Regions from separate parts of the Pseudoalteromonas sp. NZS127_1 genome, predicted to be linked through region 2. Evidence: predicted binding sites of a transcription regulator. Region 2 holds the regulator's gene; the other holds the start of a gene.
The links. Region 2 encodes FliA, which starts transcription of late flagellar genes. Its sites were predicted from a motif close to CTAAAGNTNNNNNNNNNNNNGCCGATA; they were not measured.
Positions count from the first base shown of each region.

Region 1: the regulator FliA is predicted to act here: its motif matches at 1,917-1,943, upstream of pomA (flagellar motor protein PomA).

Region 1 is NZ_JADYXO010000011.1:5,030-9,465, reverse strand. It holds gene dxs (1-deoxy-D-xylulose-5-phosphate synthase) at 1-444, opposite strand, end outside; gene ispA ((2E,6E)-farnesyl diphosphate synthase) at 550-1,437, opposite strand; gene I6F50_RS11350 (exodeoxyribonuclease VII small subunit) at 1,440-1,682, opposite strand; gene pomA (flagellar motor protein PomA) at 2,003-2,770, shown strand; gene I6F50_RS11340 (flagellar motor protein MotB) at 2,773-3,693, shown strand; gene I6F50_RS11335 (hypothetical protein) at 3,845-4,333, shown strand; gene I6F50_RS11330 (DNA topoisomerase III) at 4,404-4,436, shown strand, end outside.
Region 2 is NZ_JADYXO010000002.1:119,823-124,258, reverse strand. It holds gene flhF (flagellar biosynthesis protein FlhF) at 1-614, shown strand, start outside; gene I6F50_RS03660 (MinD/ParA family protein) at 607-1,467, shown strand; gene I6F50_RS03655 (RNA polymerase sigma factor FliA) at 1,494-2,204, shown strand; gene cheY (chemotaxis response regulator CheY) at 2,245-2,628, shown strand; gene I6F50_RS03645 (protein phosphatase CheZ) at 2,646-3,419, shown strand; gene I6F50_RS03640 (chemotaxis protein CheA) at 3,435-4,436, shown strand, end outside.

The DNA.
Region 1 (4,436 bases), on a different contig from region 2:
GGCTACAGACTTTCGACCTTTACCTTCTTTTTGTGCAGCAATAGACATACCTAAGGCAGCTGAAATAGAGGTGCTTGAATGGCCTACGCTAAACGTATCGTATTGGCTTTCATCGCGAAAAGGAAAAGGGTGTAAACCGTCTTTTTGGCGAATGGTGTGCATTTGCTCGCGACGACCAGTAAGAATTTTATGCGGATAAGCTTGATGACCCACATCCCAAACTAGGCGATCGTCTGGAGTGTTATAAACATAATGCAGCGCAACGGTTAGTTCAACCGTCCCTAAACCAGACGCTAGATGACCGCTACTTTGCGATACTGAGTTGAGTAAATAATCGCGCAGCTCATTGCTAAATGCAGGGAGTTTGTCTTGCGCTAAGTCACGCAATTGGGCTGGCTCGTCAACCAAATTAAGTAATGGATACTTGCTACTATCAAGTGTCATGGTTTTATATATATCCTTCGCTAACATTAATTAATTCAAAGCTTTTACGAATAATTAATGTTGAGTAATAATGTCAGTGCTAATTGCAATACGTATGAGCAAAAATTAGTGGTCACGCTCAATTAGGTAATTTGCTAGCGACGCAAGAAGTGTTGTGTCAGCATCTATATTTGCTAACGCTTCATGGGCTTGTTGTATTAAATTTTGCGCCTTTTCTTTAGCGCCTAGCATACCTAATAACGCCGGATATGTCGCTTTATTCGCGGCAATATCGGAGCCTTGTGGCTTTCCTAAAATAACTGTATCGCCTTCAACATCTAAAATGTCGTCGTGTACTTGAAATGCTAGCCCTATAGCATACCCAAAAACACTTAAATTTTCTAAGGTTTGTTGATCAGCCTTTTCACTGCACAGTGCACCAAGTGTAATTGCGCAATTAATTAGAGCCCCGGTTTTTAGCTTATGTATTCGCTCAAGCTCTTGTACGGTAATTACTTTATCAGTTGCTGCTATATCAAGGCCTTGTCCGCCAACCATACCCTGAAGGCCTGATGCATGGGCAAGTGTAGCAATCATTTTTACTTGTGTTTGCGATGAGCATTCAAATTTGTGATTCGCAATAAGCTCAAAAGCAAGAGTTTGAAGAGCATCACCGGCTAAAATTGCATTTGCCTCGCCAAACTCTATATGACAAGTAGGGCGTCCGCGGCGTAAGTCGTCATCATCCATTGCTGGTAAGTCATCATGGACTAACGAATAGCTATGAATACACTCAATTGCAGCAGCAAGTACGTTTAAGTCTTGATGGTTTGCGCCGAGCATTTTACCTGTGGCATAAACTAAAAATGGACGTAATCTTTTACCGCCATTAAATAATCCATACTGGGTGGCGTTCTTTACCGTTTCTTCTGTATCTAGAGGCTGGTTAAAATGCTGTTGTAAGGTCGCTACTACATCTTTTTGAGCACGTTCAATATGATTTTTTATGCTCACAGCTATTCCATATCATTATCAAAATTTGTAAGTACTGACTTTTCGCCATTCCCCATCAAAATTGATACTTTTTGTTCTGCTTGCTGTAATTTCCCTGATGAAGCACTTGCTAATGCAATTCCACGCTCAAATTGCTTTAACGATTGCTCAAGCGATAAGTCACCTTGTTCCATGTCACTAACGATTGTAGATAATTCTTCTAGTGCTTGTTCGAAACTTAAGTTTTCAGGTTTTTTAGTCGCCATCTTTATTTCAGCTTACATAATAAATTTAGGGTCAATTTTAGGGGGAATGCTAAACTAGGTCAAAGGATGATATTGGTTTTTTACCTTTATAACGTTAAATTATATTTCAAGTGCATTAATAAAGCCTTAATAGCGGTCTGTTGGTTTAATAAATCAATTGATAATTAGGTAGCCCTTATAACTTGACCTAAGATAGTGCTAAAGGCTGCTTTTTATGTTTATTTATAAAAATGGCTTAAGCAATTCAATATGTTGCCGATAAGCAGTTAATAATAAAAGTTTATGATAAGGCCATTAAGCATGAAACTTCTGGAGGAAATGTGGATTTAGCAACCATAATCGGGATCCTAGGCGCAATTGGCTTAATTGTCATGTCTATGTTTATGAGTAGTAGCGGTGAAATGGCTATGTTTTACAATACCCCGTCTGTGGTTATTGTATTTGGTGGTTCACTCTTTATTGTTTTATCAAACTTCACTATGTCGCAATTTTTGGGGATAGGTAAAGTTGTTGCCAAAGCGTTTATGTTTAAAATCGAAACGCCAGAAATACTTATCGAAAAAGCAGTAGAACTTGCTGATTCAGCTCGTAAAGGCGGTTTTTTAGCACTCGAAGAAGCTGAAATTCCAAACCCCTTTATGCGCAAAGGCGTCGATATGCTCGTTGATGGCCATGATGCAGATGTAGTTCGCGCTACACTTCAAAAAGATATTTCTCTAACTACGACTCGCCATGAATTGGGCGCGGGTTTATTTAAGTCGTTAGCTGATATAGGGCCTGCAATGGGCATGATTGGTACTCTAATTGGTTTGGTTGCAATGTTGTCTAACATGGATGACCCGAAGGCAATTGGTCCTGCAATGGCAGTAGCACTATTAACAACTTTATATGGCGCGTTTTTAGCCAATGTAGTGGCAATTCCTATTCAGGTAAAACTTGAACTGCGTAAAGATGAGGAAGCTATGAATCAGCGTTTAATTTTGGATGCTATTTTAGGTATACAAGATGGTCAGAATCCAAAAGTAATCGAAGGTATTTTGAAAAATTACTTAGCTGAATCTAAACGCAAAGTAGATACCGAGGAGTAACTATGTCTGATCAAGAGTGCAAATGCCCACCACCAGGTCTACCTGCATGGATGGGAACGTTTGCCGATTTAATGTCACTGTTAATGTGCTTTTTTGTACTCTTGCTCGCGTTTTCAGAAATGGATGTACTTAAGTTTAAACAAATTGCGGGCTCTATGAAGTTTGCTTTTGGTGTGCAGAATAAAATTGAAGTAAAAGACATCCCTAAAGGGACCTCTGTTATTGCCATGGAGTTTACCCCAGGTAAACCAGAGCCAACCCCAATAGAAACCATTCAGCAGCAAACAGTCGAAATGACTCAACAAATGTTAGAGTTTCAGGCTGGCGATGAAAGCTCAGCAGGCGGCAGGCAAGAACAGCGCGGGGATAAACGCGGTGGCGAATCTCGTAGTACCTCACAAGAAGAATCTTCTGAGCAAGCAACTTCAGCAGCCGATCAGGAGCAAACTAACGAGCTTGTTAAAAAGATAGCGCAGCAGCTTGAAAAGCAAATAATCGATGGCGCAATTGAGCTTGAGTCTTTAGGGCAGCAAATAATTATTCGCATTAGAGAGAATGGTTCATTTCCTTCAGGTAGTGCATTTTTACAACCTAAGTTTAAACCTATAATTCAAGATATCGGTGTGCTGTTAAAAGATGTACCCGGTGAAATAACAGTATCTGGCCATACAGATGATTTTCAGGTATCGAATGAGTTATATATTAATAATTGGGACCTATCATCAAAGCGTGCTGTAGCCGTTGCAAGTGAACTGCAAAAAGTCCAAGGATTTGATAAAACCCGAATGATGGTGGTTGGTCGAGCTGAAACACGACCACTTGTACCGAATGACACCGATGAAGATCGCCGCAGGAATCGCCGAGTAGAAATATCTATATTACAAGGTAAAGCAAAAGAGTCAGCTCCTATAGATGTAAGATAACTTTTATTGGCAAACACACTTATTTATCATAAAGTATGCTTTCTTTAACAAATGTAACGGAATAGTTTATGAAAAAGGTCGATAAGTTTAGTCATATGCCAGGAAATGGCGGTGGTAATGACGATGATGAAAAAAAACTTGATTAACTCTAATGCCTGAATGGTTTTTAAAGACTATATTGATATTAGATACTAGTTGGGTGTTTATTTTAAGCCCTGCTATTTTCATCTTTTATTTTAGAAAAGATTATTTGGCCCTGCGTTTCGCTTTAATTACAGCCGCTTTTTTTTTATATGGAACCATTATTCATCCTTACTTGAAAGAGTTTGATAATGGGATTTATGTTTATCGATACCTTGTTTGGGCCTTTAATGATATTGCTTGGATGGCACTCATCGCATATCTGGGTTTAAAAGATAAGGTTTATTTATGGCAATGCGTATTAGGTCAATTGGTTGTTATTATGGCACCAATTTTACAGCTATTTAGATTAGTCGACCGCCATTTATGGGATCTTTCTTATAGTACATACATTTATAAAACCTTATTGCCATTTATTAATATAGGCACCGTTGTTGTTTGTTATCTTCCGCTTATTTATATTTTAACAAAAGACAAAAAAAGCCCAGCTAGCCAATAGTTACAAAAAGTTCCCTCCTTTAAAATAGCTGTGCTAGACTACTGTTTATATAAACAGTGATGAGCAGGCTATGAAACTCTACATTGCAGAAAAACCTTCACTT
Region 2 (4,436 bases):
CAACAGTTGCTAAGCTTGCAGCTTTAGGCGCACAAAAATATGGCGCTGATAAAGTGGCCTTAATAACCACTGATACATACAGAATTGGTGCTTATGAACAGCTTGCTACTTACGGCCGTATTATTGGTTGTGGTGTAAAGCAAGTTAAAGATGCTAATGAATTAGCTGAAGTTTTATATCATTTACGAAATAAACGTCTAGTATTAATTGATACAGCAGGTATGAGTCAGCGAGATTTACGTTTAACTGAGCAGTTAAACACGTTAATGCGTAACCAACGTGTGGATATTCGCAGCTACTTAGTACTAAGCGCGACGGCACAAATTAATGTATTACAAGAAACAGTACGTCACTTTAAAAAAGTACAGTTAAGTGGTTGTATTTTCACTAAGTTAGATGAATCATTAAGTTTGGGTGAGATTATTAGTATTGCGATTCAAAATCGCCTTCCAATAGGGTATCTTACTAACGGTCAACGAGTGCCAGAAGATATTCGTGTTGCAAATGCTGAAAAACTAGTGAAAAAGGCTGAGCAGTTATATTTAAAAAGAACAAAAGCACAACATTCAAGGCACCAAGCAGTGGCGCCAAGTACAGTAGGGATGTATGATTAACACAGTATTAGATCAAGCAAGCGGCCTGCGCAAAATGAGTCAAAACAATAACAACGGCGTAAAAGTTATCGCTGTAACCGGTGGTAAAGGTGGGGTGGGGAAAACAAATGTTTCTCTAAATACCGCTATTGCACTAGGGCAACAAGGTAATAGAGTATTAGTGCTGGATGCTGACCTAGGTTTAGCAAACTGTGATGTGATGCTTGGTTTACGTGTAGAGCGCAATTTATCACACGTTTTGTCAGGTGAATGTGAGCTTGACGAGATTTTAGTTGAAGGGCCTGCTGGTATTAAAATTGTACCTGCTACATCGGGCTCGCAAAGTATGGTTGAATTATCGCCATCTGAGCATGCCGGGCTAATTCGTGCATTTAGCGAATTGAATACCGAATTTGATATTTTAATTGTAGATACAGCCGCTGGTATTTCAGACATGGTGCTAAGCTTCTCACGAGCAGCACAAGATGTAATGGTTGTAGTGTGCGATGAACCAACATCAATAACCGATGCTTACGCACTTATTAAAGTATTAAGCCGCGAGCACGGTGTTTATAAGTTCAAAATTGTTGCCAATATGGTCCGCAGTATGCGTGAAGGCACTGAATTGTTTGCAAAACTATCTAAAGTTACCGATCGCTTTTTAGATGTTTCAATGGAGCTAGTAGCAACGGTTCCTTATGACGAAAATATGCGCAAAGCAACACGTCGCCAAAAGGTGATTGTTGAGCTCTTTCCAAGTTCGCCAGCCGCTCTCGCGTTTAAAGCGCTGGCGACAAAAGCAGTTAAATGGCCAATACCAAATCAACCATCTGGGCATTTAGAGTTTTTCATTGAGAAACTAGTAAACGGCTAATTATGACAACATTGGTGAATAGAGCTATGGGATATCAATCAACACAAAACTTAAATGTGATTGTTGAGAAACATGCATCACTTGTTAAAAAAGTGGCATGTCATCTAATTGCTCGATTACCACCTAGCGTTCAGCTTGATGATTTAATTCAATCAGGAATGATAGGTTTAATAGAAGCTTCAAAAAACTTTGATGCAACAAAAGGCGCAAGCTTTGAAACCTTCGCCGGTATTCGTATTCGCGGGGCTATGCTTGATGAAATGCGCCGTGGTGATTGGGCTCCTCGTTCAGTACACCGTAAAAGCCGACAAGTTGCAGAAGCAATTACTGGGCTCGAAAGCAGTCTGAATCGCGAACCAACAGATACAGAAGTTGCTGAAAAACTTGAAATTTCACTCAATGAGTACCATCATATTTTAAATGATGTTAATACCAGTAAAGTATTAGGTATAGAAGACCTTGGTGTAGATGAGGATGTTATTACTCCCGTAGGCCAAGATTTAGCGCTAGACAAACCTTTTAATAATGTTAAAAATGATCGGTTTAATGAGTCTTTGCTAAATGCAATAAAGTCATTACCAGAGCGTGATGCAATGGTACTTTCTTTATACTATAACGATGAAATGAATTTAAAAGAAATAGGACATATACTCGATGTAAGTGAATCGCGTGTAAGTCAGATACATGGTCAGGCGATGATTAAGCTTAAAGCTAAAATCAATGACTGGATAAACTAGTAGTAAGTAAACTAAGGTTAATACCTCACTGGGGGATGTTTTGGATAAAAACATGAAAATTCTTGTAGTTGATGATTTTTCAACGATGAGACGAATTATAAAAAACCTATTACGTGACTTAGGTTTCACTAACGTTCAAGAAGCTGATGACGGGTCTACAGCTCTGCCTATGTTACAAAATCAAGTATTTGATTTTGTGGTTACAGATTGGAATATGCCGGGAATGCAAGGTATTGACCTTCTAAGAGCAATTCGTGCAGATGATAAGTTAAAACATATCCCTGTATTGATGGTAACGGCAGAAGCTAAAAAAGAACAAATAATTGCTGCAGCGCAAGCTGGCGTTAATGGTTATATTGTTAAGCCATTTACGGCTGGAACATTAAAAACTAAATTAGAAAAAGTATTTGAACGCTTAGGCTAATGATGGGGGAGAGGCTTATGTCAGCACCAGCTGCGCCTCAAATAACGTTAGAACAAGCTCGTCAACTCGTCATTTATTTAGAAAACGATGAGCAAGATAAAGCTAATCAGTTGATTTTAGAGACAGCTTCGCAAGAGCAGTCTAAATTATTTGCTGAAGTTGGGAAGTTGACTCGTCAACTGCACGAAGCACTTAAAAGCTTTGAGCTTGATACTCGCTTAACTAACATAACGACAGATGCGATTCCAGATGCTAAAAAGCGGCTTAATTATGTTATAGAAATGACAGAAAATGCGGCTAATAAAACAATGGATGCTGTTGAGGCTAGTTTACCTATAGCTCAGCAACTTGCAGATGAAATATCTCATATCAAACCGACATGGGATCGTTTAATGAGCCGGGAGATTGAGCTTGGTGAGTTTAAACAACTTTGCCATAGTATCGATAAGTTTATGAATAACTCTCATCATAAAACGGATGAGCTTCAAAGCTTAATGACAAATGTACTAATGGCTCAAGACTATCAAGACTTAACAGGTCAAGTTATTCGCCGTGTTATAGAACTTGTTAGAGAAGTAGAAGAAAGCTTACTTCATCTTTTAACAGCGTTTGCTGAACAAGATGACAGTGACAACACAGCGAATAAAGTAGAACAACAAAAAATAAAAGAACCAGTTGCCACACAAACTTTAGCAGGTCCTGAAGGCCCTATTATTGATAAAGAATCGCGTAATGATGTTGTATCTGATCAAGATGAAGTCGATGATCTTTTATCAAGTTTGGGCTTCTAAGAGGAGAGTAACTGCATGTTTGAAGTCGATGAAGATATTTTACAAGACTTTCTTGTAGAGGCAGGAGAAATCCTAGAGCTTTTATCTGAACAGTTAGTTGAACTGGAAAATAATCCAGAAGATACCGAGTTACTAAATGCCATATTTAGAGGCTTTCACACTGTAAAAGGTGGTGCAGGCTTTTTAGCTATGACAGAACTTGTTGATGCTTGCCACGGCGCTGAAAACGTATTTGATTTACTACGTCAAGGCGTGCGAACGGTCAATTCAGAGTTAATGGATGTTATTTTACAAGCGCTCGACACCATTAATGAAATGTTCGCGACTATCCAAAATAGGGATAAGCCAGAACCAGCAGATCCTGAGTTACTTCAAACCCTCCACATTTTGGGCCTACCTCCAACAGAAGCCGAGCTTAACGGAGTCGCTTCAGAAACTGACGTTGAACAACCTCTTGATGAAGTAGTTGATACGCCAATAGCTGATGAGGAAGATCCATTTGCATTTGATGAAATGTTTAGCGGAACTCCTTCGGTTAGTGATGCTGAAATAAACGAAATCACTGAAGATGAATTTGAAAACTTACTTGATGAACTACACGGTAAAGGACAAGGTCCTGCAGTTGAAAAGCCAGTAGCAAGTAGTAGTGATTTTAATGGTGATATTACTGATGATGAATTTGACAGCTTATTAGACGAGTTACATGGAGTTGGCAGTTTTGGTGAGGTTGCGAGTAAAGCACCTGAGCAAAGTAGTGTAGTTAAAGCACCTGTAGAACCAGCTAAACCAGCGTCAAATACTGCTAATTCATCAGATGATGAAATTAGTGATGATGAATTTGAAGCGCTTCTTGATGAACTTCATGGTAAAGGCACTGCACCTAAATCAATAGAAAGCACTCCAGCTGTGAAACAGCCCAATATCCCAGCTAAACCAGCTGCAAAAGCGAGTGTGCCTGTAAAAAAACCAGAACCTGTAAAAGCACCCGCTTCTAAACCGGTAGAAAAACCGGTTGCT